3 regions of the Streptomyces sp. NPDC017676 genome follow, and region 2 is predicted to be linked to each of the others. Evidence: riboswitches for the same ligand, from Rfam matches in the RefSeq annotation. Region 2 holds a riboswitch; each other region holds the start of a gene.
What was found. A riboswitch is a leader RNA that binds a small molecule or an ion and turns the genes downstream of it on or off. The one in region 2 is predicted to bind S-adenosylmethionine.

Region 1 (10,078 bases), on a different contig from region 2:
CGCCATGCCGTCACGCCCGCCGCCCACAGCGCCGCCGCGACCGTCTGGCCCGGCAGTGCCTCCAGGGGCCGGCCGTCGAAGGTCACGGTGCAGGGCGGGCCCGGCCGGGCCCGGGTCAACTCCCTCGGATTCACCGGACGTCGCCTCCCTCGGTGTCGAAACGCTCCGGCCGGAACGGCGTGAGGTCCAGCTCCGGCGCCTTACCGGTGAGCGCCTGCGCGATCAACTGCCCGGTTCCGGGGGCGAGTCCGATGCCGGCGCCCTCGTGCCCGCAGGCGTGGAACAGACCGGGCACCCGCGGATCGGGTCCGATCGCCGGCAGATGGTCCGGCAGGTACGGCCGGAAGCCCGCGTACGTGCGCAGCGCGCGGACCCCCGCCAGGAAGGGGAACAGACCGATCGCCCCGGCGGCGAGCGCCCGCGTCGCGGTCAGCGACAACGACCGGTCGAAGCCGACCCGTTCCCGGGTGGAGCCGATCAGCACCGGACCGGCGGCCGTGCCCTCCACGACCGGTGAGCTGCGCAGCGCGGCCGAGTCGCTGGCGACGTCGGACACGTAGTCCGCGGCGTACACCTTGTGCCGGATCCTGCGCGGCAGCGGCTCGGTGACCAGCACGAAGCCGCGCCGGGGGAGCACCGGCAGCCGGACGCCGGCGAGCGAGGCGAGGTCCCCGCCCCAGGTGCCGGCCGCGTTCACCACCGCCGGTGCGTGGATGTCGCCCCGGTCGGTGCGGACGCCGTGGACCGCTCCCCGCGCGGTGCGCAGCACCCCGGTCACCGTACGGCCGGTGTGCAGGGCGGCGCCGGAGGCGCGGACCAGATGTGCGGCGGCCAGCGCGGGCATCACCTGGGCGTCCTGCGGGTAGTGCACGGCGCCCGCCATGCCGGGCGCCAAGTGCGGTTCCAGTTCTGCGAGTCGTTCGGCGCCGACCGGTACGGCGGTGACGCCGGCGGTCCGCTGCTCCGCGGCGAAGTCCCGCAGCGCGGCCAGGGCGCCGGGCGTCGAGGCGACCACGAGGCCGCCCTTGGGTTCGTACTCGATCGCGGCGCCCAGCTCCTCCGCGAGCCCGGCCCACAACCGGGCTGACAGCAGCGCGAGTTCGAGCTCCGGGCCCGGCTCCTTGTCGGAGACGAGCAGGTTGCCCTCGCCGGCCCCGGTGGTGCCGCCGGCCACGGGGCCGCGGTCCACCAGCCGTACGTCGAGTCCGGCGCGCGCGGCGTACAGGGCACAGGCCGCGCCCGTCATCCCGGCCCCGACGACCACGACATCGCAGGTCAGTAGCTTCGCCACGCCAGTACTATGTCACATGTTCCTCTCGGTGAGGAGTACCCGTCGCCGCCTCCGATTCCCAGGCGTGGACGCCCCCTTGACGTCGTACGGAGCCCGATCGACACTCCAGGGAGGGAATCCTAGTGAACAGGTAGGGAATCATGGCGCGCCGCGAAACGGGCACCGGCCGGACGCCGTTGCGCGCACCCCTGCTCACCTCCCGTCGCCACATCGACCTGCAGCGCGTCTGCAGCGCGATCAGCCGCCACCGCTGAGCCGGGCCGCCCCTTTCGCACCCACCGACCGGTCACGCCCGCGCCGGCGCACCCCTCCGCACACCCACCACCCGGGGAGACGCATGTCCATCACTCCGCTCGCCGCCGTCCCGTCCACCCGCGGTACCCCGCCCGTCTTCCGGGGCCGGATCGGCCGGGACGCGCGCAGCGGCCACTACGCCGTGCCCCACCGCTACCGGCTCCATCTGTCGACCGCCTGCCCCGACGGGCTGCGCCTCGCCGTCGGCCACAGCCTGCTCGGCCTGGACACCCGCTGTCCCGTCACCCTCCTGCCCGCCGTCCCGGACTGTCCCGGCGGCGGCCACGCGGCGCTCCGCCCGCTCTACGAGGCGAGCGCCCACCACTACACCGGCCCGGCGCTCGCGCCCGTGCTCAGCGACGACTGGTCCGGACGCATCGTCAGCACCCACACCCCCGACATCCTGCGCGACCTGGACAGGTTCCGGCCGGGCGGCGACGCCCGCCTGTACCCTGCCGGCCTGGAGTCCGTGATCGAGGCCGTCGAGCGGATGTGCGCCGAGGGCATCGAGGAGGCCGCGCAGCGCGCCGGACGCGCCGGTGCCGACCCGGCCGAACGGGCCGCCGCGCTCGACGCGCTGCTGGACACCCTGGGCCGGCTGGAGCGGCGGCTGAGCGGCGAGGAGTACCTGGCCGACGACCGGCTCACCGCCGCCGACATCGAGTTGTGGGTCACCCTCGTGCAGCTCGACACCGTCCACCGCTGCCACCTCGACGCCTCCGCCGTGCACCGCATCGCCGACCACCGCGCCCTGTGGGCCTACGCCCGCCGCCTGGCCGCCCACCCCGCCTTCGGCCGCCACCTCGACCTTCGAGGCATCGCCCGCCGCCACCACGGCCGCTGTCAGGGCCTGGAGGCCGCCGGGGCCGCTGTCCAGATCCTGGACTGGGCAGGCCATGCCGCGGACGCCCCGGACGCTTCGCGCAGGTGAGAGCGGGCAGCCGATGTCCACTGGGCGGACGGCCGTTGACATTCGAACGGGCAACTGCCTTACTTACGGCTCAGAACGGTCATGAGCGTCAGCGCCAAGCCCTGGCTCGCTGACCGGCAACCCTCGCACCGCGGTGGGGTGCCCCAGGTGACGACCGGACCGGACGACGTTTTCGGTAAGCGCGAGGCCCCACGGGGCCGGAACAGTGACAGGTGACGCCATGTACGCAGCTCCCAGGACGGCCGTGAGCCGCCCCCAGGGCTGCGTACCGTCGTACGCCGGTCTCCTCGTCGCCGACCGCGCCGTCGATCTGCTCCGCGTGAACAGCGCACTGTGTACCGCACCGGGCTCTGCCCGCTGTCAGGGCTGACGTCTCCCTCCCAGCCCCGCGTTCCCGCCGCACACCGTCCGTCCGGTGTGCCGTTATCCGCCCAGCCCCCGGTTCCGCGCCTGTCCGTGCGCCACCTCGTGCCGCAGTGCCGTCGTGGCCCACCTCCGCTCCCGCGCGGCCCCGGGGTGACCGACTCCGCCGGAGCCCGCCATGAGTGAACCCCCAGGCGCCGCCGTCTCCCTAGCCGAGGCGCCGGCCACCGCCGACACACCGTCAGAGCCCCAGTCGGCACAGCGGATCCAGCCGCTGCGCCGGCCCGGCCGGTGGATCGTCACCGCCGTCGTGCTCGTGCTCGTCGCGCAGATCCTGCACGGACTGGTCACGAACCCCTTCTACCAGTGGGACCGCTTCCGCTACTGGTTCCTGCGCCCCACCGTCCTCGACGGCCTCGTCGTCACCCTCGAAGTGGCCGCGCTCAGCGCCGTCCTGGGGCTCCTCGGCGGCATCCTGCTGGCACTCGCCCGGCTCTCCGGCAGTCCGGTGCTGCGCGCGGTCAGCTGGACCTACACCTGGCTGTTCCGCTCCGTACCGCTCATCGTCGTACTGATCTTCCTGTACAACTTCAGCGCCCTGTACAGGACGTTGAGCCTCGGCGTGCCCTTCGGACCCGCCTTCGTCACCTTCGACGAGTCCCGGCTGGCCACGGACATGACGATCGCCGTCATCGGCCTCAGCCTCAACGAGGCGGCGTACGCGGCGGAGGTGGTCCGCGGCGGCATCCTCTCCGTCGACCAGGGACAGCACGAGGCGGCCGCCGCGCTCGGTCTGCCCAAGGGCTACCAGTTCCGCAGGATCGTCTTCCCGCAGGCCCTCAGGTCCATCACCCCGAACTACGTGAACCAGCTCATCGGCCTCATCAAGAGCACGTCCCTGGTCTTCTACGTGTCGCTGCTCGACCTGTTCGGCGCGGTGCAGTCGATGGGCAGCACCTACCCCGGTGACGTCGTGCCGCTGCTGATGGTCGCCACCGTCTGGTACCTGATCCTCACCAGCGCCGTGTCCGTCGTCCAGTTCTACGTCGAGCGGTACTACGCCCGGGGTGCCACCCGCACCCTGCCCCCGACCCCCTTGCAGAAGGCCCGGGCCGGCCTCGCCGACCTGCGGGCCCGGCTGAGCCGGGAGGCCGCCGTATGACCACCGCGCAGACCCTCCCGAAGGCCGCCCCCGCCGCGCTCGAAGTGCACGGCGTCCACAAGTGGTACGGCTCCCACCGCGTCCTCGACGGCATCGACCTGACCGTCCGCCCCGGCGAGGTCACGGTGATCCTCGGACCGTCCGGCTCCGGCAAGTCCACGCTGCTCAGGGTCGTCAACCATCTGGAGAAGCCCGAGATCGGCCACGTCAGCGTGGGCGGCGAGCTGATCGGGGTGAAGCGGCACGGCGACCGGCTGAAGGAACTCAGCGAGCGCGCCATCCTCGCCCAGCGCAGCCGGATCGGCTTCGTCTTCCAGAACTTCAACCTCTTCCCGCACCTGACCGTCCTGGAGAACGTCGCAGCGGCCCCCGCCGCCACCGGCAGGCTGACCAGGGCGGCGGCCCAGGAACTCGCCCGCGAACTCCTCGACCGGGTCGGCCTCGGCGACAAGACCGGCGCCTACCCGCGGCAGTTGTCCGGCGGCCAGCAGCAACGCGTCGCCATCGCCCGCGCCCTCGCCCTGCGGCCCGGGATCATCCTCTTCGACGAGCCGACCTCGGCGCTCGACCCCGAACTCGTCGGCGAGGTGCTGGCCGTCATCAAGGATCTGGCCACCAGCGGCACCACGCTCGTCATCGTCACCCACGAGATCGGCTTCGCCCGCGAGGTCGCCGACCGGGTCGTCTTCATCGACGGCGGCCGGATCGTCGAACAGGGCCCGCCCGGTGAGGTGCTGGACCGGCCCCGGCACCCACGGACCCGGGAGTTCCTCGGCAAGGTGCTCTGACGGCAGCCGCCGCCCGCCCTCCACGACACCCCGCTCACCTCCCCCCATCGTTCATCTCTTTCATCACTCACCGCTCTCATCAGCGAGACAAGGACAGCCACGCCATGCCTACGCACATCTCCCGACGCGCCCTGATCCGCGGCATCACCACGGCGACCGCCGTCGCCACCCTCGCCACCGGGCTCGCCGCCTGCGGGGGCGACAGCGAGGCCGTCACCAAGACCGACACCACCGGCACGGTGACCGTGGGACGGCTGTCCAACGGGGCCGCCAAGGAGACCGCGCTGAAGGTCTCCGAGGTGAAGTCCATCAGCGCCGAACTGCCCGCCTCGGTGCGCAGGAGCGGCAAGCTCGTCATCGGCGTCGGGGCTCTGCCCTCGGGCTCCGCGCCCCTGAACTTCGTGGGCAGCGACCAGAAGACCCTCACCGGCTCCGAGCCCGACCTCGGCCGCCTGGTGGCCGCGGTCCTCGGCCTGAAGCCCGAGATCAGGAACTCCACCTGGGAGAACCTCTTCGTCGGCGTCGACAGCGGCAAGGTCGACGTGGCGTTCTCCAACGTCACCGTCACCGAGGAACGCAAGCGGAAGTACGAGTTCGCCTCCTACCGCAAGGACAACCTGGCCTTCGAGGTGCTGAGGAAGAACGCCTGGAACTTCGACGGCGACTACGAGAACCTCGCCGGCAAGACGGTCAGCGTGGGCGCCGGCACCAACCAGGAGAAGATCCTCCTGGAGTGGAAGGCCAAGCTGGCCAAGGAGGGCAAGAAGCTCACCGTCAAGTACTTCCCGGACCAGAACGCCACCAACCTGGCGCTGAGCAGCGGCAAGATCGACGCCTTCTTCGGCCCCAACCCCGCGGTCGCCTACCGCGCCCGGCAGACCGCGAACACCCCCAACGCCACCCGCAACGCGGGCACCTTCTCCGGCGCCGGCGAGACGCTCCAGGGTCTGATCGCCGCCACCGCCAAGAAGGACAGCGGACTCGCCAAGCCGCTCGCCGACGCCCTCAACCACCTGATCGAGCACGGCCAGTACGGCAAGTGGCTGGCCTCCTACGGCCTGTCCAACGAGTCCGTGGCGAAGTCCGAGGTCAACCCGCCCGGGCTGCCGCTGGACAACTCCTGACCAGACATCGATTCATCGACATGAAGTCAAGAGAGGGGATCGCTTCCGTGGCTCACCCGACCGACGTCCGCCCGGGCGCGGCCCCGCTCCTGCCCGCCGACCCCGTCCTGGACAACGCGGTCTGGGCCGCCCTCGCCGGCCCGCACGCCCATCTCGCCGACCGGTACGGCCGCGCGGCCCGCTACCGGCCGGAGACCTACGCCTTCGCGGCGCTCGCCGACCCGGCGGACCCGGCGGCCTGGGCCGACCTGCACACGCTCGTCGGTCCGGGAAACCCCGTACGGGTCAGGCCGGTCGAACGGGTTCCCGACGGCTGGGAGGTCCTCGGCGAGGGCACGGGAGTCCAGCTCGTGGACACCGCGCTGCGGGCCGCACCGGACCCGGAGGCGGTCCGCCTGACAGCCGGCGACGTCCCCGAGATCCTCGATCTGGTGGCCCGCACCCGGCCGGGCCCCTTCCTGAGCCGGACCGTCGAGATGGGCACCTACCTCGGCATCCGGCACCGGGGCAGGCTCGTCGCCATGGCGGGGGAGAGGCTGCGGCCGCCCGGCTGGACCGAGATCAGCGCCGTGTGCACCGACCCCGCCTACCGCGGCCGGGGACTGGCCACCCGGCTGGTGCGCGCGGTCGCGGCCGGCATCCGGGACCGCGGGGACACCCCGTTCCTGCACGCCGCGGCCGACAACACGACCGCTGTCCGGCTCTACGAGTCGATCGGGTTCACCCTGCGCCGCCGCTCCCGCATCGTGCAGCTGCGCAGCCCGGGAACAACCGGAGCCGGCCGGACGTTGGACGTCACGACGAGATCCGCCAGGCGGACGCCGACCCGGCCCGCCGCGCCCGACGGACGGAGGTGACGGCCGTGACCCGAGTGCCCCCGCGGGCGCGCCCGCCGCGCGCCCCGCACCCGTACCGGTCCGTCCGTCTGCACTCCCGGCCGCACATAGACCTCCAGCGCGTGTCCGCCGCGCTCTGTCGCCACTGACCTCTTCCCGGCCCTCGCCCCGGCCCGGGGCTCCTCCCGCCGCGCCCGCCCGCGGCCGACGCCGCCCGCCAGGCCGCCGCCGGCCCCGCGAGCCGGCGTCCCCGAACGGACATCAAGGAAGGCACCCACGTGTCGTCAACCCCTGCCGCACCCCTGCACCTCGCCGTCGCCCTGGACGGCACCGGATGGCACCCGGCGTCCTGGCGCGAGCCGGTCGCCCGCCCCCGCGACCTGTTCACCGCCGGCTACTGGACCGACCTGATCACCGAGGCCGAACGCGGCCTGCTCGACTTCGTCACCATCGAGGACGGCCTCGGCCCGCAGTCCTCCCGCCTCCTCGCCCCCGACGAGCGCACCGACCAGGTCCGCGGCCGGCTCGACGCGGTCCTCATCGCCTCCCGCGTCGCCCCGGTCACCCGGCACATAGGCCTGGTCCCGACCGTGGTGGCCACACACACCGAGCCCTTCCACATCTCGAAGGCGATCGCCACCCTCGACTACGTCAGCACCGGACGCGCGGGCCTGCGGGTGCGCACCGACTTCCGCCCGGACGAGGCCGCGCACTTCGGGCGGCGCACCATCCCCCGCATCGACGGCTTCGACAGCCCGGACGCGCGGGCAACCATCACCGACCTGTTCGACGAGGCCGCCGATTACGTGGAAGTGGTCCGCCGGCTCTGGGACAGCTGGGAGGACGACGCCGAGATCCGGGACGCGGCGACCGGCCGCTTCATCGACCGGGACAAGCTGCACTACATCGACTTCGAGGGCCGCTGGTTCAGCGTCAAGGGCCCGTCCATCACGCCCCGCCCGCCGCAGGGCCAGCCCCTGGTCACCGCCCTCGCCCACCAGACCGTCCCGTACCGCCTCGTGGCCCGCCAGGCCGACGTCGGCTATGTCACCCCGCACGACGCGGACCAGGCGCGGGCGATCGTCGCCGAGATCCGCGCCGAACAGCAGGCGGCGGGCCGCGCCGACGAGACGCTGCACGTCTTCGGCGACCTCGTCGTCTTCCTGGACGACAGCCCGGCCGGCGCCGAGGACCGCCGCGACCGCCTCGACACCCTCGCGGGCGAGCCCTACACCAGCGACGCCCGGATCTTCACCGGTACGGCCGCCCAACTCGCCGATCTGCTGGAGGAGTTGGCGGCGGGCGGGCTGACCGGCTTCCGGCTGCGGCCCGCGGTCGCCGGCCACGACCTGCCCCGGATCACCCGGGACCTGGTACCCGAGCTGCGGCGCCGCCGCCGCTTCCGGGACGCCTACGAGGCCGGCACCCTGCGCGGCCTCCTCGGCCTCGCCCGCCCCGCCAACCGCTACGCAGCAGCCTGAACGCCGGAGAGGACGACCGTACCGCCATGAGCAAGCCGCTGAAGCAGATCCACCTGGCCGCCCACTTCCCCGGCGTCAACAACACCACCGTGTGGAGCGACCCGGCCGCCGGCAGCCACATCGAGTTCAGCTCCTTCGCGCACTTCGCGCGGACCGCCGAACGCGCCAAGTTCGACTTCCTGTTCCTCGCCGAGGGACTCCGGCTGCGCGAGCAGGGCGGAAAGATCTACGACCTGGACGTGGTCGGCCGCCCCGACACCTTCACCGTGCTGGCCGCGCTCGCCGCCGTCACCGACCGGCTCGGCCTGACCGGCACCATCAACTCCACGTTCAACGAGCCGTACGAGGTGGCCCGGCAGTTCGCGAGCCTCGACCACCTCTCCGGCGGCCGGTCCGCCTGGAACGTGGTCACCTCCTGGGACGCCTTCACCGGCGAGAACTTCCGGCGCGGCGGCTTCCTGCCGCAGGAGGAGCGCTACTCCCGCGCCAAGGAGTTCCTCGCCACCGCACACGAACTGTTCGACTCCTGGCGCGGTGACGAGATCATCGCGGACCAGGCCACCGGCACCTTCCTCCGGGACGCCAAGGCCGGTGCCTTCGTGCACCAGGGGCAGCACTTCGACATCCACGGCCGGTTCGACGTCCCACGCTCCCCGCAGGGCCGCCCCGTCATCTTCCAGGCGGGCGACTCCGACGAGGGCCGCGAGTTCGCCGCCGCCGGCGCGGACGCGATCTTCAGTCGGTACTCCACCCTGAAGGAGGGCCAGGCCTTCTACACCGACGTCAAGTCCCGCCTCGCCGCGTACGGCCGCCGCCCCGACCAGCTCCTCATCCTCCCCGCGGCGACCTTCGTCCTCGGCGACACCGACCAGGAGGCCGCCGAACTCGCCCGCGAGGTGCGCCGGCAGCAGGTCAGCGGGGCCACCGCCATCAAGCACCTGGAGTTCGTCTGGAACCGGGACCTGTCGGCGTACGACCCGGAGGGCCCGCTGCCCGACGTGGACCCGGTGGTGAGCGAGGACCACATCTCCCGGGGCCGCGCCCAGGTACGGATGTACCGGGACCCGGTGGCCATCGCCCGCGAGTGGCGGCAGCTCGCCGAGGCCAACAGGTGGTCCATCCGCGACCTGGTCATCAACACCGGCAACCGGCAGACCTTCATCGGCTCCCCGCAGACCGTGGCGCGGACCATCAACGACTTCGTGCAGGCCGACGCCTCCGACGGCTTCATCCTCGTCCCGCACATCACACCCGGCGGGCTCGACCCGTTCGCCGACAAGGTGGTCCCGCTGCTCCAGGAACAGGGCGTCTTCCGCGCCGACTACGAGGGCACGACCCTGCGCGACCACCTGGGCCTCGCCCACCCCGACACCGGGGCCGGGGCCGGCACCCGCACCGGTGCCTCGCCCGCGCGGGCCGCGTCGTGAAGTTCCTCGCGATCACGCTGATCGTGCACCGGCCGGACCCGGTCACCGGAGTCCTTGGGCCGACGCACGAGCGGTTCCGCGAGGTGCTGGACAACGCCGTGCTGGCGGAGGAGCTGGGCTTCGACGGATTCGGCGTGGGGGAGCGGCACGAACGGCCGTTCCTCTCCTCCGCGCCGACCGTCGTGCTCAGCCATGTCGCCGCCCTCACCCGGCGCATCCGGCTCTTCACCGCCGTCACCACCCTCAGCCTGCTCGACCCGGTCCGGGCCTACGAGGACTACGCCACCCTGGACCACCTCTCCGAGGGGCGCCTCGACCTGATCATCGGCAAGGGCAACGGCACCGCGCAGCGCGCGCTGTTCCACGTCACCCCCGAGGACC
Region 2 (10,078 bases):
TCCACCAGCCGCTGCACCCAGGTGTGGTCCTGGGTGATCTGGGTGAGCACACCGTCCCGCAGCAGGTACGCGCGCGAGTCGCCGACGTGCACGAGACCGAGCCGCTGGCCGGTCCACAGCAGCGCGGTGAGGGTCGTCCCCATGCCTTCGAGCTGGGGGTCCTCCTCGACCATCGCGCGCAGCTGGTCGTTGGCGCGCTGCACGGCGACGCCCAGGGAGGTGAGGATGTCGGAGCCGGGCACGTCGTCGTCGAGCGTGACCAGAGTGGAGATCACCTCGGAGGAGGCGACCTCGCCCGCCGCCTGGCCGCCCATGCCGTCGGCGATGGCGAGCAGGCGCGGACCGGCGTAACCGGAGTCCTCGTTGCCCTCCCGGATCATGCCCTTGTGCGATCCGGCGGCGAAGCGCAGTGACAGACTCATGCGCACCTCGCCCGTCGGCTCCGAATGCAGCCGGTCGTGTCGAGCCACACTGCCCACCCTCCGGTCGGGAGCGCGCCGGAGACCGGGTGGCGGCCTGCCGCTGCGTGCTCGCTCCGCTCGCGCTCATTCATGACGTAGCACTACTTCCGCAGCTCGATTGCGGTCTTGCCGATGCGGATCGGCGCGCCCAGCGGGATCGGTGTGGGGGTCGTCAGCCGGGACCGGTCCAGGTAGGTGCCGTTGGTGGAACCGAGGTCCTCGATGATCCACTGGCCGTCACGGTCCGGGTAGATCCTGGCATGGCGGCTGGAGGCGTAGTCGTCGTCCAGCACGATCGTGGAGTCGTGCGCCCGGCCCAGGGTGATCGTCTGGCCCTGCAGCGCGACGGTGGTGCCGGTGAGTGTGCCCTCGGTCACGACCAGCTTGGTGGGGGCGTTGCGGCCACGCCGGCCGCCGCCGCCCTGCTGGCCGCGCTGCGGCGGGGGCGTGGCCTGCTGCCGGGTCTGCTGCCGGCCCGGCTGCTGCGGCCGTGCCGCCTCCCTACGCGATCCGCGCTGGGTGACGCGCGTACCGAACAGGTCGCTCCGGATGACCTGCACGGCCACGATCACGAACAGCCACAGTACGGCCAGGAAACCCAGCCGCATGACCGTGAGGGTCAGCTCTGACATTGCCCCCGCTTCACCCTTCGGCTTGCCTATAGATAACGGTGGTGCTGCCCACGACGATCCGCGAGCCGTCGCGGAGCGTAGCGCGGGTGGTGTGCTGCCCGTCCACCACGATGCCGTTGGTGGAGCCGAGATCCTGGATCGTCGAGGGCGTTCCGGTCCGGATCTCGCAGTGCCGGCGGGACACGCCGGGGTCGTCGATCCGCACGTCGGCGTCGGTGCTGCGGCCCAGCACCAGCGTCGGGCGGGAGATCTGGTGGCGGGTGCCGTTGATCTCGATCCAGTAGCGGGTGCGCGCGCCGCTCATCGGGGCCGCGGCCGGCCGCTGTGTGGCGGGCTGCGGGTACCCGTACCCGCCGGGGCGGGTGCCGGGCGGCGGTGCGGAGGGCATCGGGGGGGCGCCGGCGGGCGGAGCGGCCGGCGGGTAGCCGTAGCCGCCGGGGGCGCCCGCCGCGGGGCGGCCGGGCGCCGGCGCGCCGGGAGCCTGCGGTGCCCCTTGCTGGTCGCTGGAGGAGGCGAGGGTGCGCGAGCGCACCCGGTACAGACCGGTGTCCAGGTCGTCGGCCTTCTCCAGGTTGACCTTGATCGGCCCCATGAAGGTGTAGCGCTGCTGCTTGGCGTAGTCGCGCACCATGCCGGCCAGCTCGTCGCCGAGCTGCCCGGAGTAGGGGCTGAGGCGCTCGTAGTCCGGCGCGCTCAGCTCCACGATGAAGTCGTTGGGCACGACGGTCCGGTCACGGTTCCAGATGGTGGCGTTGTTGTCGCACTCCCGCTGGAGCGCTCCGGCGATCTCCACGGGCTGGACCTCGGACTTGAAGACCTTGGCGAAGGTGCCGTTCACCAGACCTTCGAGACGCTGCTCGAACTTCTTCAGGACTCCCATGGGGCACCTCCTCCGTCCCTGCCGTCGTCTTGCCTGTCCTGTGCCGCCGTCTTGGCCGCCGCTCGGCCGCTGTCGGGCGGCTGCCTTGCCGGGTACTGCTGGTACTGCTCACTGATCGTATCTACGCGCCCGCCAATCAGCCGGTTCCCCCAGCGGCTCCCCTTCGAACTCCCGGGTGCGTGTCCTGCTGCCATGGATCGTAGAGGCGGGCGAAGTCCAGTGTCCCGCACCCGGCTGTGGACCCGGTCCGCCTCCCGGGCAGACTGCCCGGACCGGTACGAGGTTGATACGAGAAGCGCGCCGCCTTGATACGTGCGGCGTTCGGTGGGTGCCTCGTTGGGGCGTGTGCCGTGCGTGCCGGGGGTGGGGGCCGGACGGGAAGCGATGTGAATCCACCCCGTACGACGTGCTAATGTTCTGGGTGTCGGAAGGGGCCGGGCCGAAAGGGCCGGAGCCGGAGGACACACCCAATGCGCGGGTGGCGGAATAGGCAGACGCGCTGGATTCAGGTTCCAGTGCCCGCAAGGGCGTGGGGGTTCAACTCCCCCCTCGCGCACAGAGAAACCGATGAGACGGGTCTCTGCCGGTGACGGAAGTCACGGCAGGGGCCCGTTTCTCGTCGTACTCGCAGTTGTGGGGGATCGCACAGCCGGGCTTCGGTGTGCCGTGACCCGTCTGTGAGCTAAGTCACGGGCAGCGTCCGGGGTCAGGGTGACGCTCTCCTCGCCGAAACCCGCCGAGAGCGTCATGTCCATGCTGTTAGCCTTCCCCCCACGCGCGCGTGGGGGGAGCGGCCGGGGGGCCGGAGGGGATGCCAGAGCGTTGCCGTACCTCCGCCCATGCCTCCCCTGCTCTCTGGAGGAACGGTGGCCCGAATCGGTACGCACCGGCACAGACCCCAGCCCGCATCACGCCCTGCACGACGCACCGCGGCCGTCCTCGCGGCGGCGCTCGGCCTCGGCCTGCCGCTGGCGGCCACACCCGCGACGGCGGCGCCGGCCGCGCCCACGGTCGCCGCGGGAGAACTCGTCCTGCCCGCCGCAGCGCGGGCCGTCCCCCGGTTCACCTGGATCCTCAACGCCGGGACCAGCGGCTTCCTGTGGGTGCAGGAGGGTGACGACCGGTACTTGTGGACGGACTACGCCACCGGCACCACCACCGCGCTGGACCAGCGCATGCCGGTCCCGCTCCACTACGACATCGACAACGGCTCCTACCGCGGGGACGTCTCCTTCGAACCCGGCCACTACGGCGACGGATCCGACACCGTCGCCCTCTACTCGGAGGAGGACGCCCAGGTCACGCTCGTCAAGGGCGCGGGAACGGCGGGCGGCACCGTCGTGGTGCCGGTGCCCGAGGGCCACACGTACGAGGGCACGTTCGGCGACACCGTGCTCACCAGCACGAGCGACCTCGCCGGCAACCCCGGCGCCTACCAGCTCCTGAGGGCCGCCGACGGCGAGGTCCACCGGACGCCGGTGACGGGACTGCCCGGCGGCGCCTACGACATCCGCGTCGAGGACGGCGACGCACGGTCCGTCATCCTGCGTCACCAGACGGAGGACGGCAGGCACTGGAGCATCGTCGACCTCGCCACCGGCGCGGCGGCGGCGCTGCCCGACCGGCCCGATCCGCAGGAGGCCTGGGACGTGACCGGTTTCCGGCTGAGTCCCGGCTCGGTGCTGCGGCTGCGCACCGGACGCAGCAAGGCGGATCTGCTCGACCGGGCCGACCCGGCCGCGACGCCCCGCACCCTGGAGACGAGTTCGCTGACGTACGAGGCCTCCTACGGCGTCGCCGGCTCGGTACTGCTGGGCGTCGAGCCGATGTCGCCGGGCGACGACAAGTACCGGGGCCAGCCCCTGTTCACCCTCACGGCCGACGGCTCGGACACGGTCCTGACCAAGGTCATGGACCCGGCCGCCCACCAGCTCGTCCAGGCCCCGGACGGCTCCGTCCTGGTGGCGGGCGCCGCGGCGTACGTCGACCAGGGCGACCTCGACTGGGGCGTGTACCGGGTCGCCGAGGGCGCCGACGGCTCGGTCACCCGTACCCGTCTGACCGCCGTACAGCCGATGCCCGCGCAGGTCCACGGACTCTCCCTCGGCAGCGGCATCCTCACCACGGCCGACAACAGCACGCTCTACCAGCCGCACACGATCCTCGGCGCCTACCGCAGCACCTGGCTCACCACGAGCGGCACCCCGAGCCCCGCACGGACCACCGTGGACGGCCTGGTCAGCGGCTGGGACGGGTTCTGTGACGAGACCACGCCCCGCTGCATCCGGATGTTCGCCGACGGCACCGGCCGGCACGGCCGCCGCGACGCCACCGAGTCCGGACTGACCATGCTCCGCACCAACGGCGCCGCCGACTGGGGCCCGACCCTCGACACCGGCGACGACTCCCCGGAGCTCACGGACCTCTCCGGGCGGTACGCCCTCGTCGAGGGCGCCTCCTCCGGCAAGCAGTACATCGGTGAGTTCGCCACCGCCGGGGCCGGCAAGGTCCTGCTCAAGCGCGACCGGGTCGCCGCGGCCGTGTGGGGGAACACCCTGTGGAGCGGCGCGGCGAGCGGCGGGAAGGTCACGGCCACCCGGCTCCCCGCGGGGACCGCCGTCGAGTCCTTCACCACCCGCAACGGCTGCACCCCGTCCGACCTCCAGGCCGTGGGCCGCTTCGTCTACTGGGTCTGCCGGGACAGCTGGGGCGACCCGCACGGCGCGGGCCTGTACGACCGGACGACCAAGCGCACCTCCACGGCCCCGGACGGCCGGGTCCTGCTCGGGGACGGATACCTGGTCGAGCGGGTTCCCGGCACCCAGTCGGACAGCGGGCTGAGGCTGCTCGACCTGCACAACGGGCTGCCGTCCGGCGGCAGTCACACCGACCTGCCGAGCCGTGAGCTGGCCGACTGGACCGACCTCGGCCAGGAGAACACCGGGGCCGGGACCAGTTGGACCGTGGACCGCTTCGGCGGCGGCGTCGCCTACGCCGACCGGGACCAGCGCGTGCACGTCGTACCGGCCGGCGTCCCGGCGTCCCCGCTCACGTCCGTCGACGCCACGGTCACCGCGGGCTCCGCGAACTGGTCCGGCACCTGGTGGCTGTCCAAGCCCGCCGCCGACTGGAAGGTGACCGTCCGCCGGAAGGCGTCCGGCGCCACCGTCCGTACGCTCTCCGGCGGCACGGCCCGGGGCCTGCTGACGGCCGCCTGGGACGGCAGGGACACCGCGGGCCGCCTGGTCACCAACGGCGCCTACACCTGGAGCCTCACCGCCCGGCCCGCCGACGGCCAGGGCGCCGCGCTCACTCTCTCCGGAGACGTCAAGGTGACAGCGGGAACGGCGGCACCGCGCGACTACGCCGGCAACGACGGGGTCGGTGACGTCCTCACCCTCAGCTCCTCCGGCACCCTCACCGTCCGGCGCGGCACCGGCACGGGAACCCTGGGCGGCACGGTCTCCGGCTCCGGCTGGCCGGCCACCGCCCGGTTCGTGCCGTTCGGCGACCTGAACGGCGACCACTGCAACGACGTGCTGGTCCGCACCGGCGGCGCCCTGCGGGCCTACCGCCCGGCCTGTGGCAAGGCCCCGACGCCCACCACGCCGTACACCTCGCTCGGCACCTCCGGCTGGAACGCGTACGACGTCCTGACCTCTCCCGGCGACGTCAACGGCGACGGCCGGCCCGACCTGATCGGCCGCCAGTCCTCGACCGGAGACGTCTACCTCTTCAAGGGCGCGGCGAACGGCAAGCTGTCCGCCCGCACGAAGATCGCCTCCCACTGGACCGGCTACAAGAAGATCGTCGGCGCCGGTGACCTCAACGGCGACGGCCGCGGCGACCTCCTCGTCCAGGACAAGTCCAACGAGCTGTGGCGGTACGACGCCAACACCACGAGCACGGGCGGCCTCAAGGCCCGCGTCAAGGTGTTCGCGGACTGGGGCGCCTCCTACAACGCGGTCGTCGGCACGGGCGACTTCACCGGCGACGGCCGCGCGGACCTCGTGGCCCGTGACACCGCGGGCACCGTCTGGCGCTACAACGGCAACGGCAAGGGCTCGTTCGGGGGCCGCGTGAAGATCGCCACGGGGTGGAAGGGGTACAAGGCCGTCATGTGACGGCGCATGTCACGGCGCACGTGACGGCAGATGTGACGCGGATGTGACGGCAGCGACGGGCCGTCTGGAGCGATGGGTCGTCCGAAGCGACGGGCCGTCCGGAGCGGGCGGCCGGCCACGGATCCGAACGGCGGGTTCGTGGCCGGTCCTTCACGAGGAGGCGGGGAGGCGCAGGCGGGGAGGTGCCCTCGCCTTCCGGAAGCTGGACTTCCCGCCGGCCCCTGTGTCAGGATCCGCCTCGGTCACGAAGCCGATCGCGCCCCTGGACGAGCGTCGGCTGGCAACCTCGCTCACCGCGCAAGGTGCCCTCCAGGGAAGACCGGGCCCCCACGGTCCCGTGGGGGTAAGCGCGGATCTCCCTGCCCGGCGGGTAAGGGGGTCCCTCTCGAACGGAGACCCCCATGACCGCAGGCATCCCGATCACGCGAACGCCCCAGTGGGGTCTCTACCAGCAGGCCGTCGTGGACGTGGAGTTGCCCGGAGGACCGGTCCGCGTCACCCCTGCACCGTCCGGAGTGGCGGCCGGCCGGTTCCCCGTTCCGCACGGGGAGACCCTCCACGTGATCACGGCCCACAACCCCCGGGGCACCCGCGCCTCGGCACAGCACAACCACCGCGCGCATCGGGAACTGCTCGGCCTGCTGCGCCGGCGGGGGCTCGTGTGGTGGCCCGCTGTCGGCGGTGACCCGGAAGGCCGGCACACCGAGGAGAGCGCGGCGGTCGTCGGCCTGAGTGACGACGAAGCGCGCGCGCTGGGCCGGGAGTTCGGGCAGGACGCGGTGTTCGCCTGGTCGGCGTCGGCATGGCGGCTGCTCACCTGCTTCGGCGCCGAGGAGGCGCTGACCCTCGGGTGGAGGCTCGCAGAACGGTCTTCGGGGGCTGCGCCCCGGGGAGTTCTCCACAGGGTCTGACGATTTTCGGCCACCGGTTGTACCGTCTCCCCGAGTTGATGTTCGTACCGTCGCCTGTTCGCAGGTGGGCGGGCCGTGCGGGGGAGGCGGTCGCGGTGACCGGAACCGATGTGGAAGTGACGGACGCGGCGGACCGGGGCGCGCGCCGCCTGCCCCGGGTGCGCGGGTTCGCCGCATGGCCGCCGCAGGGTTCGCCGAAGCAGGAGGGCAAGGCGCTGCGGGCGGGCGTGCCGCGCTCCGCCCACCGCACACTGGACCTGGACGCCGCCCGTCCCGACGCGGTGAGCGCGGTGGCGGAGTCCAACGCCGGCCGGATCGCCGAACTGACCCCGCTGCGCGTGGGCCGGATGGCGGCCACCCCCTTCGCCTTCCTGCGCGGCTCCGCCGGACTCATGGCGTACGACCTCGCGCGCACCCCCACCACCAGGATCGGCACCCAGATCTGCGGTGACGCGCACGCGGCCAACTTCGGGCTGTACGGCGACGCCCGCGGCGACCTCGTCATCGACCTGAACGACTTCGACGAGACCGTGCACGGACCCTGGGAGTGGGACCTCAAGCGGCTCGCGGCCTCACTGGTGCTCGCCGGCCGCGAGGCGGGCGCCGACGAGGACACCTGCCGTGCCGCGGCCCAGGACGCGGCCGGCGCCTACCGCCGCACCATGCGGCTGCTCGCCAAGCTGCCCGTGCTCGACGCCTGGAACGCCATCGCGGACGAGGAACTGGTCTCCCACACCGACGCCCACGATCTGCTCGGCACGCTCCAGCGGGTCTCGGAGAAGGCCCGGGCCAACACCAGCGGCCGGTTCGCCGCGAAGTCGACCGAGTCGGTGCCGGACGGCGGACGCCGGTTCGTGCCCGCGCCGCCGGTGCTGCGCCGCATCCCGGACGCGGAGGCCGCCGCGGTAGCCGCCTCCCTGGAGTCGTACGTCGACACCCTCGGTGAGGACCGCCACCCGCTGCTCGCCCGGCACGCCGTGCACGACGTCGCCTTCCGGGTGGTCGGCACCGGCAGCGTCGGCACCCGGTCCTACGTCGTCCTGCTCCTCGACCACCGTGGCGAGCCCCTGGTCCTCCAGGTGAAGGAGGCCCGTCCCTCCGCGCTCGTCCCGCACCTGGTCACGGCCGGCTTCGAGACGCCCGCTGTGCCCCACGAGGGGCGCCGCGTGGTCCTCGGGCAGAAGCGGATGCAGGTCGTCAGCGACACCCTGCTGGGCTGGACCACTGTCGAGGGGCGCCCGTACCAGGTGCGGCAGTTCCGCAACCGCAAGGGCAGCGTCGACCCGGCCGCCCTCGCCGCCGACCAGATCGACGACTACGGCCGTATGACCGGCGCCCTGCTGGCCCGCGCCCACTCCCACAGCGCCGACCCCCGGCTGATCGCCGGCTACTGCGGCAAGAACGAGGAGCTGGACGAGGCGATCGCCGACTTCGCCGTCGTCTACGCCGACCGCACGGAAGCGGACCACGCCGAGCTGGTCGCGGGGATCAGGGCGGGGCGGATCGAGGCGGAGCCGGGCGTCTAGAGCACGGTCCCGGGGGCTCTCGTGGGCGGGTTCCCGGGCGGGGGCGGGACGGGGCGGGACGGCTCCCCGGGGTTCCCGGGGTGGTGTGCGGGGAGCGCGGGAACCGCACCCGGGCCGGGCCGGGGCAACGGCTACGCTGGGCGGGTGACAACCCCGGAAGCCGGCCAGTCCCAGGCCCCCCGCCCCGAGGAACGGCTCGAACAGGCCGTACGGGCCGCCGAGCAGGCGTTGATCGAGTACGAGATCGCCGTGGAGACCTTCCGCGTCGAGGTCGAGAACTTCGCCCGCCTCCACGAACAGCGACTCGGTCCGCTCTACAGCCGCATCGAGGAGCTGGACGCGGAGATCGCCGAGGCGAGGGCCGCGCGCACCGGCGACCCCGAGGACATCCGCCGCGCCGCGGAGGCCCGGGCCCAGGTGATGCCGATCCCGGGCGTGGAGGAACTGCTGCACGGCTGGATGGACGGTGACGGCCTGTTCCCGGAGGCCGTCGCCATGCTCACCGACCAGCCGGTACGGCCCCCGCAGCGGGTGCGGCCCAGCGAGGAGGCCCGCAAGCTCTACCGCGAGCTGGCCCGCAAGGCCCACCCGGACCTGGCCCAGGAGGAAGCGGAGCAGAAGCGGCGCGAGGAGTTCATCAGCCGGGTCAACGCCGCCTATGCCCGCGGCGACGAGGCCCTGCTCAGGGAGCTGGCCGAGGAGTGGGCCGCCGGACCCGTACCGCCAGAGCGCCGCCCGAGCCCCGCGGAGGAGCTGTACGCCCGCCTCGAATGGCTCGCCCAGCGCAAGGAGCTGCTCACCCTCGTCGCCCGCGAACTGGAGGACGGCGCGATCGCCGGCATGCTCCGCCTCGCGCCGGACGACCCCGACGGGCTGCTCGACGAGATCGCCGACCGGCTGCGCTCCGACATCGCCCAGCGGGAGGCGGAACTGGCCGCCCTGCTGGGGCAGGACTGAACCGCTCCTCGCTTCGGGTAGCGTCGGAGCCATGAATTTCGGAGCTGGTGTGCCCACGGTCCAGGTCACGGACCTCAAGGACGGCGACTTCCTGCTGGACGTCCGCGAGGACGACGAGTGGCAGGCGGGCCACGCCGGGGGAGCCCTGCACATTCCCCTCAGCGAGTTCGTGGCCCGCTACGGCGAGCTGACCGAGGCCGCCCCGCAGGACGGACGCGTCCACGTCATCTGCCGCTCGGGCGGCCGCTCCGCCCAGGTCACCATGTACCTGGTCCAGCAGGGCGTCGACGCGGTGAACGTCGACGGCGGCATGCAGCACTGGCAGGCCGCCGGCCGCCCGGTCATCACCGACGACGGCAAGCCGGGCTTCGTCCTGTAGCCCCGGACCATTCCCGGTCCCCGATCCCTGATGCCTGGTGTCCAGCCCCTGGCCCCTGGCCCCCGGTGCCCGGCCGCCCGGGGCCGGGCAGCCGACGGGACGGGTGGCCGGCAGGTCGCCCACCCTCTCCTCGTACACCGCCGCCCGGCCGAGCGACAGCTCCAGGTGCTCGGCCCAGGCGCCACAGCTGTGGAGCCGTGCAGCGTGC
Region 3 (10,078 bases), on a different contig from region 2:
AGGGCGCCCAGGTCCCGCGCAAGAAGAACATCTACTCGCAGGCCCAGATCGACCAGCTCGCCGCGTACGTCGCGTCGCTGGGCGCCGGCCCGACCGTGCCCACGAAGGAGCAGTACGGTCCCGCGGGCGCGGACATCGCCAAGGGCGGCGAGCTGTTCCGCACCAACTGCGCGCAGTGCCACAACTTCACCGGCAAGGGCGGTGCCCTGACCAAGGGCAAGTTCGCGCCGAGCCTGGAGGGTGTCGCTCCGAAGCACATCTACGAGGCCATGCAGACGGGCCCGCAGAACATGCCGTCCTTCCCCGACACCACGCTGTCGGAGAAGAACAAGAAGGACATCATCGCGTACCTCAACGCGGTCAACGGCGACAAGACCGAGAACCCGGGTGGTCTGGAGCTGGGCGGCCTCGGGCCGGTCAGTGAGGGTCTGTTCGGCTGGATCTTCGGCCTCGGCACGCTCATCGTGGTCGCCGTCTGGGTCGCCGCTCGGACCGCAAAGGCCAAGAAGTCATGAGTAGCCAAGACATTCCAGAAGAGAACCTGCCCGCTGAGCAGGACCACGCGCACGGCGCGGTAGGGATCGCGGACGAGGAGAACCCGTTCGCGGACCCGGGGCTGCCGCCGCACGAGCACCGTATCCAGGACATCGACGAGCGGGCCGCCAAGCGGTCCGAGCGCGTGGTGGCCCTGCTGTTCACGGTGTCGATGCTGGCCACCATCGGCTTCATCGTCGCGTACCTGGCCATCCCGACCGACAAGCAGATCTTCGTCTTCCCGATCGGGCACATCAGCGCGATGAACTTCGCGCTCGGTCTGACCCTCGGTGTGGCGCTGTTCTGCATCGGCGTGGGCGCGGTCCACTGGGCCCGCACCCTGATGTCCGACGTGGAGATCGCCGACGACCGTCACCCGATCGAGGCTCCCTCCGACGTCCGGGCCAAGGTCCACGACGACTTCCGCCAGGGCGCCAAGGAGTCGGCGATCGGCCGCCGCAAGCTGATCCGCAACACGATGTTCGGCGCGCTGGCCCTGGTGCCGCTCTCCGGTGTCATGCTGCTCGGCGGTCTCGGCCCGGCGCCGGGGACCAAGCTCCGCCACACCATGTGGGCCAAGGGCAAGCGCCTGGTCAACATGAACACGAACCAGCCGCTGCGTCCCGAGGACGTCTCCGTGGGCTCGCTCACCTTCGCCAAGCCGGACGGCCTGGAGGAGCACTCCGAGGAGTTCCAGACGGAGATCGCCAAGGCCGCGCTGATGATCGTCCGGCTCCAGCCGGGCAACATCAAGGACAAGCGCGAGCTGGAGTGGTCGCACGAGGGCATCGTCGCGTACTCGAAGATCTGCACCCACGTCGGCTGCCCGATCTCCCTGTACGAGCAGCAGACGCACCACGTGCTGTGCCCGTGCCACCAGTCCACCTTCGACCTCTCCGACGGTGCCCGAGTGATCTTCGGCCCCGCCGGCCACGCCCTGCCGCAGCTGCGCATCGGTGTGGACAGTGAGGGTTACCTCCAGGCGCTCGGCGACTTCGAGGAGCCCGTCGGTCCTGCATTCTGGGAGCGCGGATGAGTACTTCAGCGAACGAGACCTCCCGCCCCCGCGGGAAGGCGCCGGCCGGCGAGCGTCTCGCCGACTGGGCCGACGGCCGGCTCGGGATCTACTCCCTGGCCAAGGCCAACATGCGCAAGATCTTCCCCGACCACTGGTCGTTCATGTTGGGTGAGGTCTGCCTCTACAGCTTCATCATCATCATCCTGACGGGTGTCTACCTGACGCTGTTCTTCCACCCGTCGATGAACGAGGTGGAGTACCACGGCTCGTACGTCCCGCTCCAGGGACAGCTGATGTCCGAGGCGTTCAGCTCGACCCTGCACATCTCCTTCGACGTGCGCGGTGGTCTGCTCATCCGGCAGATCCACCACTGGGGCGCGGTCGTCTTCATCGCCGGCATGTTCGTGCACATGATGCGCGTGTTCTTCACCGGTGCGTTCCGCAAGCCGCGTGAGGTCAACTGGCTGTTCGGCTTCCTGCTGCTCGTCCTGGGCATGTTCACCGGTTTCACCGGTTACTCGCTCCCGGACGACCTGCTCTCCGGCACCGGTGTCCGCTTCATGGAGGGCGCGATCCTGTCCGTGCCGATCGTCGGCACGTACATCTCGTTCTTCCTCTTCGGCGGCGAGTTCCCGGGCGGCGACTTCGTGGCCCGCTTCTACTCGATCCACATCCTGCTGCTGCCGGGCATCATGCTGGGCCTGGTGGTGGGCCACCTGATCCTGGTCTTCTACCACAAGCACACGCAGTTCACGGGTCCCGGCAAGACGAACAAGAACGTCGTCGGCATGCCGCTGCTGCCGGTGTACATGGCGAAGGCCGGCGGCTTCTTCTTCCTGGTCTTCGGTGTGCTCGCGGCCCTCGCGGCCATCGCGCAGATCAACCCGATCTGGGCCATCGGCCCCTACCGTCCGGACCAGGTGTCCACCGGCGCCCAGCCGGACTGGTACATGGGTATGGCCGAGGGTCTGATCCGCGCCATGCCGGGCTGGGAGATCAACTTCTGGGGCCACACGCTGGTCCTGGGCGTGTTCATCCCGCTGGTGCTGTTCGGCGTGATCCTCGGCGCGATCGCGGTGTACCCGTTCATCGAGGCCTGGGTCACCGGCGACAAGCGCGAGCACCACATCCTGGACCGCCCGCGCAACGCCCCGACCCGTACGGCGTTCGGTGTCGCCTGGCTGACCGTGTACTTCGTGATGCTGATCGGTGGTGGCAACGACATCTTCGCCACCCACTTCCACCTGTCGATCAACGCGGTCACCTGGTTCGTCCGGATCGCCTACTTCGTGGCTCCGGTCATCGCGTTCATCGTCACCAAGCGGATCTGCCTGGGCCTCCAGCGCCGCGACCGCGACAAGGTGCTGCACGGCCGCGAGACCGGCATCATCAAGCGGCTGCCGCACGGTGAGTTCATCGAGGTGCACGAGCCGCTCAGCCAGGAGCAGCTGCACACGCTCACCTCGCACGAGCAGTACCAGCCGGCCGAGATCGGTCCGGCGGTCGACGAGAACGGGGTCGAGCGCAAGATCCCGGCCTCGGAGAAGCTGCGGGCGAAGCTGTCCAACGCCTACTTCGGCGAGGACAACCAGATCCCGAAGCCGACCGTCGATGAGTACAAGGAGATCACGAGCGGCCACGGCCACCACTGATCCCCGCGTCGCCACGCCACGCTGAAGGGCCCCGTCCGGGTTACGGACGGGGCCCTTCGCCGTGCCGCCCGGCTGGATAGGGTGGTGTCGACGTAGCAGGAACCTGTTCAAGGAGCGGCTGATGAGCGCTGTGACCCCCGCTGGAGGCGACACCGCGGCGGGCCGCTCCTGGCCCGCCCTGCTGAACGGTCTGCTGGACGGCCGGGACCTGAGCGCCGACGACACCGCGTGGGCGATGGACCTGATCATGCGCGGGGAGGCGACCGACGCGCAGATCGCGGGCTTCATGGTGGCGCTGCGGGCCAAGGGCGAGACGGTCCAGGAGATCACCGGACTGGTCCGGACGATGTACGCGCACGCGAACGTCATCGAGGTGCCCGGCCCGGCCGTCGACATCGTCGGCACCGGCGGCGACGGTGCCAAGACGGTGAACATCTCCACCATGTCCTCGATCGTCGTCGCGGGCGCGGGGGCGAAGGTCGTCAAGCACGGCAACCGCGCCGCGTCCTCCGCCTCCGGCTCCTCCGACGTCCTGGAGAAGCTGGGCATCAACCTCAACCTGACCCCGCAGCGGGTGGCCGAGGTGGCCGAGGAGGCCGGCATCACCATCTGCTTCGCGGTGCGGTTCCACCCTTCCCTGCGTCATGTCGCCGCCGCACGCGGCCAGTTGGGCATCCGGACCACCTTCAACGTGCTGGGCCCGCTGACCAACCCCGCGCAGGTGCGGTCGCAGGCCGTCGGTGTCGCGGATCCCCGCATGGCGCCGATCGTCGCCGGCGTCCTCGCCGAGCGCGGCAACTCCGCGCTGGTCTTCCGGGGCGACGACGGCCTGGACGAGCTGACCGTCACCGCCCCCTCCCGGGTGTGGGTGGTGCGGGACGGCAAGGTCACGGAGGAGGTCTTCGACCCGCGGGACGTCGGCATCGACCTCGTCCCCGTGGACGCCCTGCGCGGAGCCGACGCCTCCTACAACGCCGGGGTCGCCCGCCGGCTGCTGGACGGCGAGAGGGGGGCCGTACGGGACGCCGTCCTGCTGAACTCGGCGGCGGCGCTGGTGGCCCTGGAGCCGACGGACGCGCCGCTCACCGAGCAGATCCGCGCGGGCATGGCGCGGGCCGCGGAGTCGATCGACTCGGGCGCGGCCAGACGCACCCTGGACCGCTGGGTCGCCGTCAGCAACGCCTAGGCGCGTGTCCGGCCGTTCGCGCGGCAGACGCGCATGGCCGGACATGCCCCAGTGCCCGGGAGTCGTCCCGCGATCCGGACACGGGTTGCGGGACGACGATCACTTCAGTACGTTCCTTTACCAGGTCATGAGTGACAGTCATGAGGCCCCGGCCGACTGTCCGGCAACCCTCCGTCCGTGGCGGGGTGCCCCGGGTGAAGACCAGGTCGTACGGCAGCAAGGCCTACGGCAAGCGCGGACCCCTCGCATACCAGGGGTCCTGGTCGTCCGAGGGAGTCCTCCGTGAGCAAGCGAATGCGTTAGGGCCGCAGAGCCCCGCCTCCGCACAGCCCTTCGCAGCCCTGTTCTGCACTTCTCCGCATTCCTGTCACGGGAGTTCCGCCATGTCTGTCTCCACCGCTGCCGCCGACCAGTCTGTTTGCACCCCTCTGCCCGTTCTGGGGCGAGATGTCACCGTCCCGCTGGTCACCGGCGGCGAAGTCAGCTACGCCGCCCTGGACTACGCGGCCAGCGCCCCCGCCCTCCAGCGCGTCTGGGACGACGTCGCCGCGTACGCCCCGTACTACGGCAGTGTCCACCGCGGCGCCGGCTACCTCTCCCAGCTCTCCACCGACCTGTTCGAGAACGCCCGCAGGACGGTCGCCGACTTCCTCGGCTGCCGCCCGGCCGACCAGGTGGTCTTCACCCGTTCGACCACCGACTCCCTCAACCTGCTGGCCCGGGCGATCCCGGCCGGCTGCCAGGTCTTCGTCTTCGAGACCGAGCACCACGCCTCCTTGCTGCCCTGGCAGGACGCACGGGTCACCTACCTCGACGCCCCGCGCACCCCGCGGCAGGCCGTGGAGACCCTGGAGCGGGCCCTGGCCGGCCGGGACCCCTACGGCCCGGCCCTGGTCTGCGTCACCGGCGCCTCCAACGTCACCGGCGAGCTGTGGCCGGTGCGCGAACTGGCCGCCGCCGCGCACGCCCACGGCGCCCGCATCGTCCTGGACGCCGCCCAGCTCGCCCCGCACCACCCGGTGGACCTCCGTGACCTGGACGTGGACTGGGTCGCCTTCTCCGGCCACAAGCTGTACGCCCCCTTCGGCTCCGGCGTCCTGGCCGGCCGCGCCGACTGGCTCCAGCAGGCCGAGCCGTACCTCGCGGGCGGCGGTGCCAGCCGGAAGGTCACCCGGCGCCAGGACGGCGGCGTGGCCGTCGAGTGGCACGAGACCGCGGCCCGGCACGAGGCCGGCTCACCGAACGTCATCGGCGCCTACGCCATCGCCTCCGCATGCAAGGCCCTCACCGAGGCCGGCTGGGACACCCTCGTCGCCCGCGAACAGCACCTGATCGCCAAGGTCCGCGAGGGCCTGGCCGAGGTGCCCGAGGTGCGCGTGCTGTCCCTCTTCGGCGACGACGCCCCGCGCGTCGGCGTCATCTCCTTCGTCGTCGAGGGCTGGAACAGCTCGCACTTCGCCGCCGCGCTCTCCGCCGAGTACGGCATCGGCGTCCGCGACGGCCTCTTCTGCGCCCACCCCCTGGTCCGCACCCTGCTCGGCAGCGACCCGCAGACCCAGGGCGAGTGCGGCGCCCCCGAGGCGGCCCCGGGCGAGAAGTCCCTCAACGCCATCCGCGTCAGCTTCGGCGCGGGCACCCCGGACGAGCACGTGGAGCGTTTCGTCAACGCCGTCAGGGAACTGGTGGCGCAGGGCGCGAAGTGGCAGTACCGCACGGAGGACGGCCGCTGCGTGCCGGCGGTCTGACGGCGCTATAACCTCCCCTTGACACCACGTCGGACAGGGGGAGCCCGTCAGTGCAGCCGCTGCGCGCCACAGACCCGCGCCACATCGGCCCGTACACCGCCACGCACAGGCTGGGCGCGGGCGGCATGGGCGAGGTCTACCTCGCCGAGTCGCGCACCGGGCTGCGGCTCGCGGTGAAGGTCGTACGGGCCGAGCACGCCGAGGACCGCACCTTCCGCGCCCGCTTCCGCCACGAGGTCCGCGCCGCCCAGACCGTCGGCGGCGCGGGCACCTACACCGCGCGGGTCGTGGACGCCGACACCGAGGCCGAACGGCCCTGGATGGCGACGGAGTTCGTGTCCGGACCGAACCTGCGGGACGCGGTGCTCGACCACGGAGCGCTGCCGCGCCCGGCGGTCCGGATCCTCGCCGCCGCGCTCGGCGAGGCGCTGACGGCCATCCACGCCAGGGGGCTGGTCCACCGGGACCTGAAGCCGTCGAACATCCTGCTGGGTCCGGACGGGCCCCGGGTCATCGACTTCGGGATCGTCCGGGCGCTGGAGGCCACCTCGCTGACCCGCACCGGTGCGGTGGTCGGCTCGGTCGGCTACGTCTCGCCGGAGCAGATCCGCAACGGCGGCCAGGTCGGCCCGCCCAGCGACGTCTTCTCGCTCGGCGCGGTCCTCGCGTACGCGGCGGCCGGCCGTGAGCCGTTCGGCGAGGGCCAGGACTCGGTGGTCCTGCTGCGCATCCTCACCCGCGACTTCGACCTGTCCGGCGTGCCGGAGGACATCCGCGCGCTGGTGACGGCCTGTCTGCGCGAGGACCCGCTGGAGCGTCCGGAGCCGGCCGAGGTGGTGGCGAGCGCCGGGTTCGCCCCGGACACCCTGCGCGCCGCCGTCCGCCCGGGCTGGTACGGCCCCGCGACCCGGCCCCGCCCCACCCCGGACGACCGCCCCAGCGGCGTCGAGTACCTGACCCCACACCCCACCACCGACGCGCCCGCCCCCGCCCCCGCCACCCCGGCCGGCGCTGAGGCCCCGGCTACCCGTGCCACCCCGACCGGCCCGGCGACCGTGGCTGCGAACGACCAGGCGACGCGTCCCACTCCGGCCGGCCCGGCACTGGCAGCCGCCGCCGGGAACCCCGGTGGCCCGGGGGTCGAGGCGACCCGGGGCGACTCGGCCGACCGTGCCACCCCGCTCGGCTCGGTGGCTCCCGCGGCCCCGGAGGACTCCGCCACCCCCGGCACGCACGGCGACTCGGCAGTGGCAGCCACCCGGCAGGGCCCGCCGACCGCTGCGGCCGGGAACGGCTCCGCCGGCCCCGCCACCTCCGGCGACTCGGTCCGGACGGCCGCTCCCACCGACTCGGCGGCGGGGTCCCTCACGGACTCGACTGGAACGGCCACCCCCACGGACTCGACCAGGACGGCCGCCCCCACGGACTCGACCAGGACGGTCACCTCCACCGGCTCGGACACCGTCATCGGCTCCACCGCCCCCGGCCGCCGCTCGGGTGCCGTGGCTCCCGGGCGGCGGCGGCTTCTGAAGGTTCTCGCCGGGGGAGCCGTCGCCGTGGCCGGGGTGGGGGTCGGCGGCCGGCTGTGGGGGTACGGGTTCGGTACCGGGAGCAGTGGCGGCAGCGACCGCTCACCAACCCCGTCCGCCGACCGCACGAACGGGGCGGCGGCGGTGCTGCGCTGGCAGTACGACCTCGGCGGCATCGGCGGCCTGGACGGGGCCTGCTGCGCGCTCTCCCCGGACGGTTCGGTCGTCTACGCGGGCACCTCCGGCGGCGTGCTGCACGCGATCTCCCGGGACGGCTCCAAGCGCTGGAAGGTCCGGCTCGGCGACGACGTCTCCACGCCCGTGGCCACCCGGGACGCCGTGTACTGCGTGGTGGGCCTGCACTCCGAGGACTCGCGCCGGCTGGCCGCGGTGAGCCCGTCCGGCAGCCTGCTGTGGACCCGCACCCTCGGTGACCAGCGGTACGACGTCCCCGTCCTGCTCGGCCAGGACGTCCTCGTCTCCGTCGGCGGCACGAGCACGGGCGGGCTGCGCCGCTACGCCTCCGACGGCAGCGAGAAGTGGACCGCCAAGACCCTGGCCGGCCCCACCGGCACCCCGCTCGTCTCGGGCGGGACCGTCTTCACGGGCAGCTACGGCGACTTCCTGCTGGCGCTGGACGCGCGGGACGGCTCGCGGAAGTGGCAGGTGTCCGGGGGTACCGACGCCACCGCGCTCGTTCTCGTGGGCACCACCCTGTTCACGGACTCCGCCGCCGAACTCCAGGGCTTCCGCGTCACGGACGGCCGGCGGCTGTGGCGCAAGGAGGACGACGGAGGCGTCCTGACCGGGGGCAGCCGTACGCTGGCCGTCGGCACCGAACAGGGGGGCGTGTACGCCGTCCGGGCGGCCGACGGCTCCCGTGCCTGGACGTACGGCTTCGAGGGCGGCTCGGCCTACCCCCGCGCGGTGGTGGCCGGCGACACCGTGTACGCGCATGCGGGCGAGAAGGTGTGCGCGCTGGACCTGAACGGGCGGAGGCGCTGGAACGCGGTCCTGGGCCGGGACGCGGGCGACGACCAGCACACCCCGGTCGCGCGCGGCGGCCGGCTCTACGTCCCCTCGGGCAGCGGGATCGCCGCGGTGGACGTGAGCGCGTAGCCGTCCCCGGTCGTCCCTAGTTGTCGAGGCCGATCGCGAACGCGGCCTCCAGGTCGTGCTGGGAGTAGGTGCGGAACGCGACGTGCGTGTCCGTGGCCTCCACCCCGGGGATCTTGCTGATCCGCCCCGGGATGATCTCGGCGAGATCCTCGTGCTCCCGCACCCGGACCATCGCGATCAGGTCGTACGTACCGGTGACGGAGAACACCTCGCTCACCGAATCCAGCGAAGCGATCCGCTCCGCGATCTCGGGGATCCGGTCCACGCTGGTCTTGATCAGGACGATCGCGGTGATCACGGCTGTCTCTCTCCCTCGGTGACCGGAGCTGGGGCGGCTTTCACTCTAGTCCCACGGCCGTAACGCACCCACGCGTAACCGAAGCCCAGCCCGAACCCCACCAGGTGCGCCAGGTACGCCACCCCGGGACCGTCGGAGGCCTGCCCCGCCGCCAGCCACTGCAGGGCCGCCCAGGACGGCAGCACCACCCAGGCCGGGAAGCGCAGCGGCAGGAAGAACAGGAACGGCAGGAGACTGGTCACACGGGCGCGGGGGAAAAGGTAGAGGAACGCTCCGAGGACCGCCGAGACCGCCCCGGAGGCGCCGACCAGCGACTGCTCGGAGGCCGCGTTGGCCGCCGCGTACCCCAGCAGGGCGAGATAGCCGCAGCCGACGTAGAACAGGGTGAACTCCACCCGGCCCATCCGTTCCTCGGCCATCGCCCCGAAGACGAAGAGGAAGAGCATGTTGCCGAGCAGATGCACCCAGCTGCCGTGCACGAACAGCGCGGTGGCCGGGGTGAGCGCGGCCCCGGCCGGGCCGTCGAACAGCTCGGCCGGGACCACGCCCCAGTGCCGGAAGTACGCCCGCTGCGCGGCGAGCAGCGCGTCCCCGGAGCCGTACCCGGGGACCAGCCCGGAGGCCGGGCCGAGGGCGAAGACCAGACCGCACAGGACGATGAGGCCGTACGTCATCGGTGCCGAGGTGCCCCGGACCGCTCTGAGTGCCCTGCCGGCCGCCGTGCTCCAGGTGCTGATCATGACTACAGAGCATGACGTAACGGGACGCTTGCTGACAGACCGCCTCGCCGCCGTGGACGGACGGGCGGCGGGCACCCGCCAGGCCGTAGGGTTACGGCCACACGCGTCGGGGGACGGCGCGGACCGACACGAGAAGGAAGAGAACAGTCACGATGACGGTTCCCCTGCCGACGGCCACGACACGATGGCGCTGCACCCTGTGCGGCAACCTCACGCGCTTCGACGTGACCCGCTCGTCCAAGGTCGTCGAGTACGTC

Region 1: it holds a riboswitch for S-adenosylmethionine, as region 2 does, so the genes downstream of both, ACH4LD_RS10650 (amino acid ABC transporter permease) here and ACH4LD_RS21120 (DUF3293 domain-containing protein) in region 2, are expected to answer to the same signal.
Region 3: it holds a riboswitch for S-adenosylmethionine, as region 2 does, so the genes downstream of both, ACH4LD_RS16330 (aminotransferase class V-fold PLP-dependent enzyme) here and ACH4LD_RS21120 (DUF3293 domain-containing protein) in region 2, are expected to answer to the same signal.

What each region holds. Positions count from the first base shown of each region.
Region 1 is NZ_JBIRJA010000004.1:116,699-126,776, forward strand. Features, by position in the region: gene ACH4LD_RS10630 ((2Fe-2S)-binding protein) at 1-134, opposite strand, end outside; gene ACH4LD_RS10635 (NAD(P)/FAD-dependent oxidoreductase) at 131-1,291, opposite strand; gene ACH4LD_RS10640 (putative leader peptide) at 1,432-1,545, shown strand; gene ACH4LD_RS10645 (glutathione S-transferase C-terminal domain-containing protein) at 1,629-2,516, shown strand; SAM riboswitch class IV at 2,594-2,704, shown strand; gene ACH4LD_RS10650 (amino acid ABC transporter permease) at 3,058-4,041, shown strand; gene ACH4LD_RS10655 (amino acid ABC transporter ATP-binding protein) at 4,038-4,829, shown strand; gene ACH4LD_RS10660 (ABC transporter substrate-binding protein) at 4,934-5,953, shown strand; gene ACH4LD_RS10665 (GNAT family N-acetyltransferase) at 6,001-6,810, shown strand; gene ACH4LD_RS10670 (putative leader peptide) at 6,825-6,938, shown strand; gene ACH4LD_RS10675 (LLM class flavin-dependent oxidoreductase) at 7,068-8,270, shown strand; gene ACH4LD_RS10680 (NtaA/DmoA family FMN-dependent monooxygenase) at 8,297-9,697, shown strand; partial or broken gene ACH4LD_RS10685 (LLM class flavin-dependent oxidoreductase) at 9,694-10,078, shown strand, end outside.
Region 2 is NZ_JBIRJA010000009.1:151,367-161,444, reverse strand. Features, by position in the region: gene ACH4LD_RS21145 (Stp1/IreP family PP2C-type Ser/Thr phosphatase) at 1-422, opposite strand, end outside; gene ACH4LD_RS21140 (FHA domain-containing protein) at 563-1,093, opposite strand; gene ACH4LD_RS21135 (FhaA domain-containing protein) at 1,104-1,973, opposite strand; tRNA gene ACH4LD_RS21130 (tRNA-Leu) at 2,446-2,529, shown strand; gene ACH4LD_RS21125 (FG-GAP-like repeat-containing protein) at 2,840-6,097, shown strand; SAM riboswitch class IV at 6,338-6,453, shown strand; gene ACH4LD_RS21120 (DUF3293 domain-containing protein) at 6,499-7,008, shown strand; gene ACH4LD_RS21115 (DUF2252 domain-containing protein) at 7,047-8,534, shown strand; gene ACH4LD_RS21110 (hypothetical protein) at 8,679-9,491, shown strand; gene ACH4LD_RS21105 (rhodanese-like domain-containing protein) at 9,541-9,870, shown strand.
Region 3 is NZ_JBIRJA010000007.1:3,826-13,903, forward strand. Features, by position in the region: gene ACH4LD_RS16310 (c-type cytochrome) at 1-515, shown strand, start outside; gene ACH4LD_RS16315 (ubiquinol-cytochrome c reductase iron-sulfur subunit) at 512-1,570, shown strand; gene ACH4LD_RS16320 (cytochrome bc complex cytochrome b subunit) at 1,567-3,204, shown strand; gene trpD (anthranilate phosphoribosyltransferase) at 3,326-4,390, shown strand; SAM riboswitch class IV at 4,514-4,631, shown strand; gene ACH4LD_RS16330 (aminotransferase class V-fold PLP-dependent enzyme) at 4,774-6,135, shown strand; gene ACH4LD_RS16335 (PQQ-binding-like beta-propeller repeat protein) at 6,186-8,783, shown strand; gene ACH4LD_RS16340 (Lrp/AsnC family transcriptional regulator) at 8,800-9,081, opposite strand; gene ACH4LD_RS16345 (rhomboid family intramembrane serine protease) at 9,078-9,821, opposite strand; gene ACH4LD_RS16350 (hypothetical protein) at 9,974-10,078, shown strand, end outside.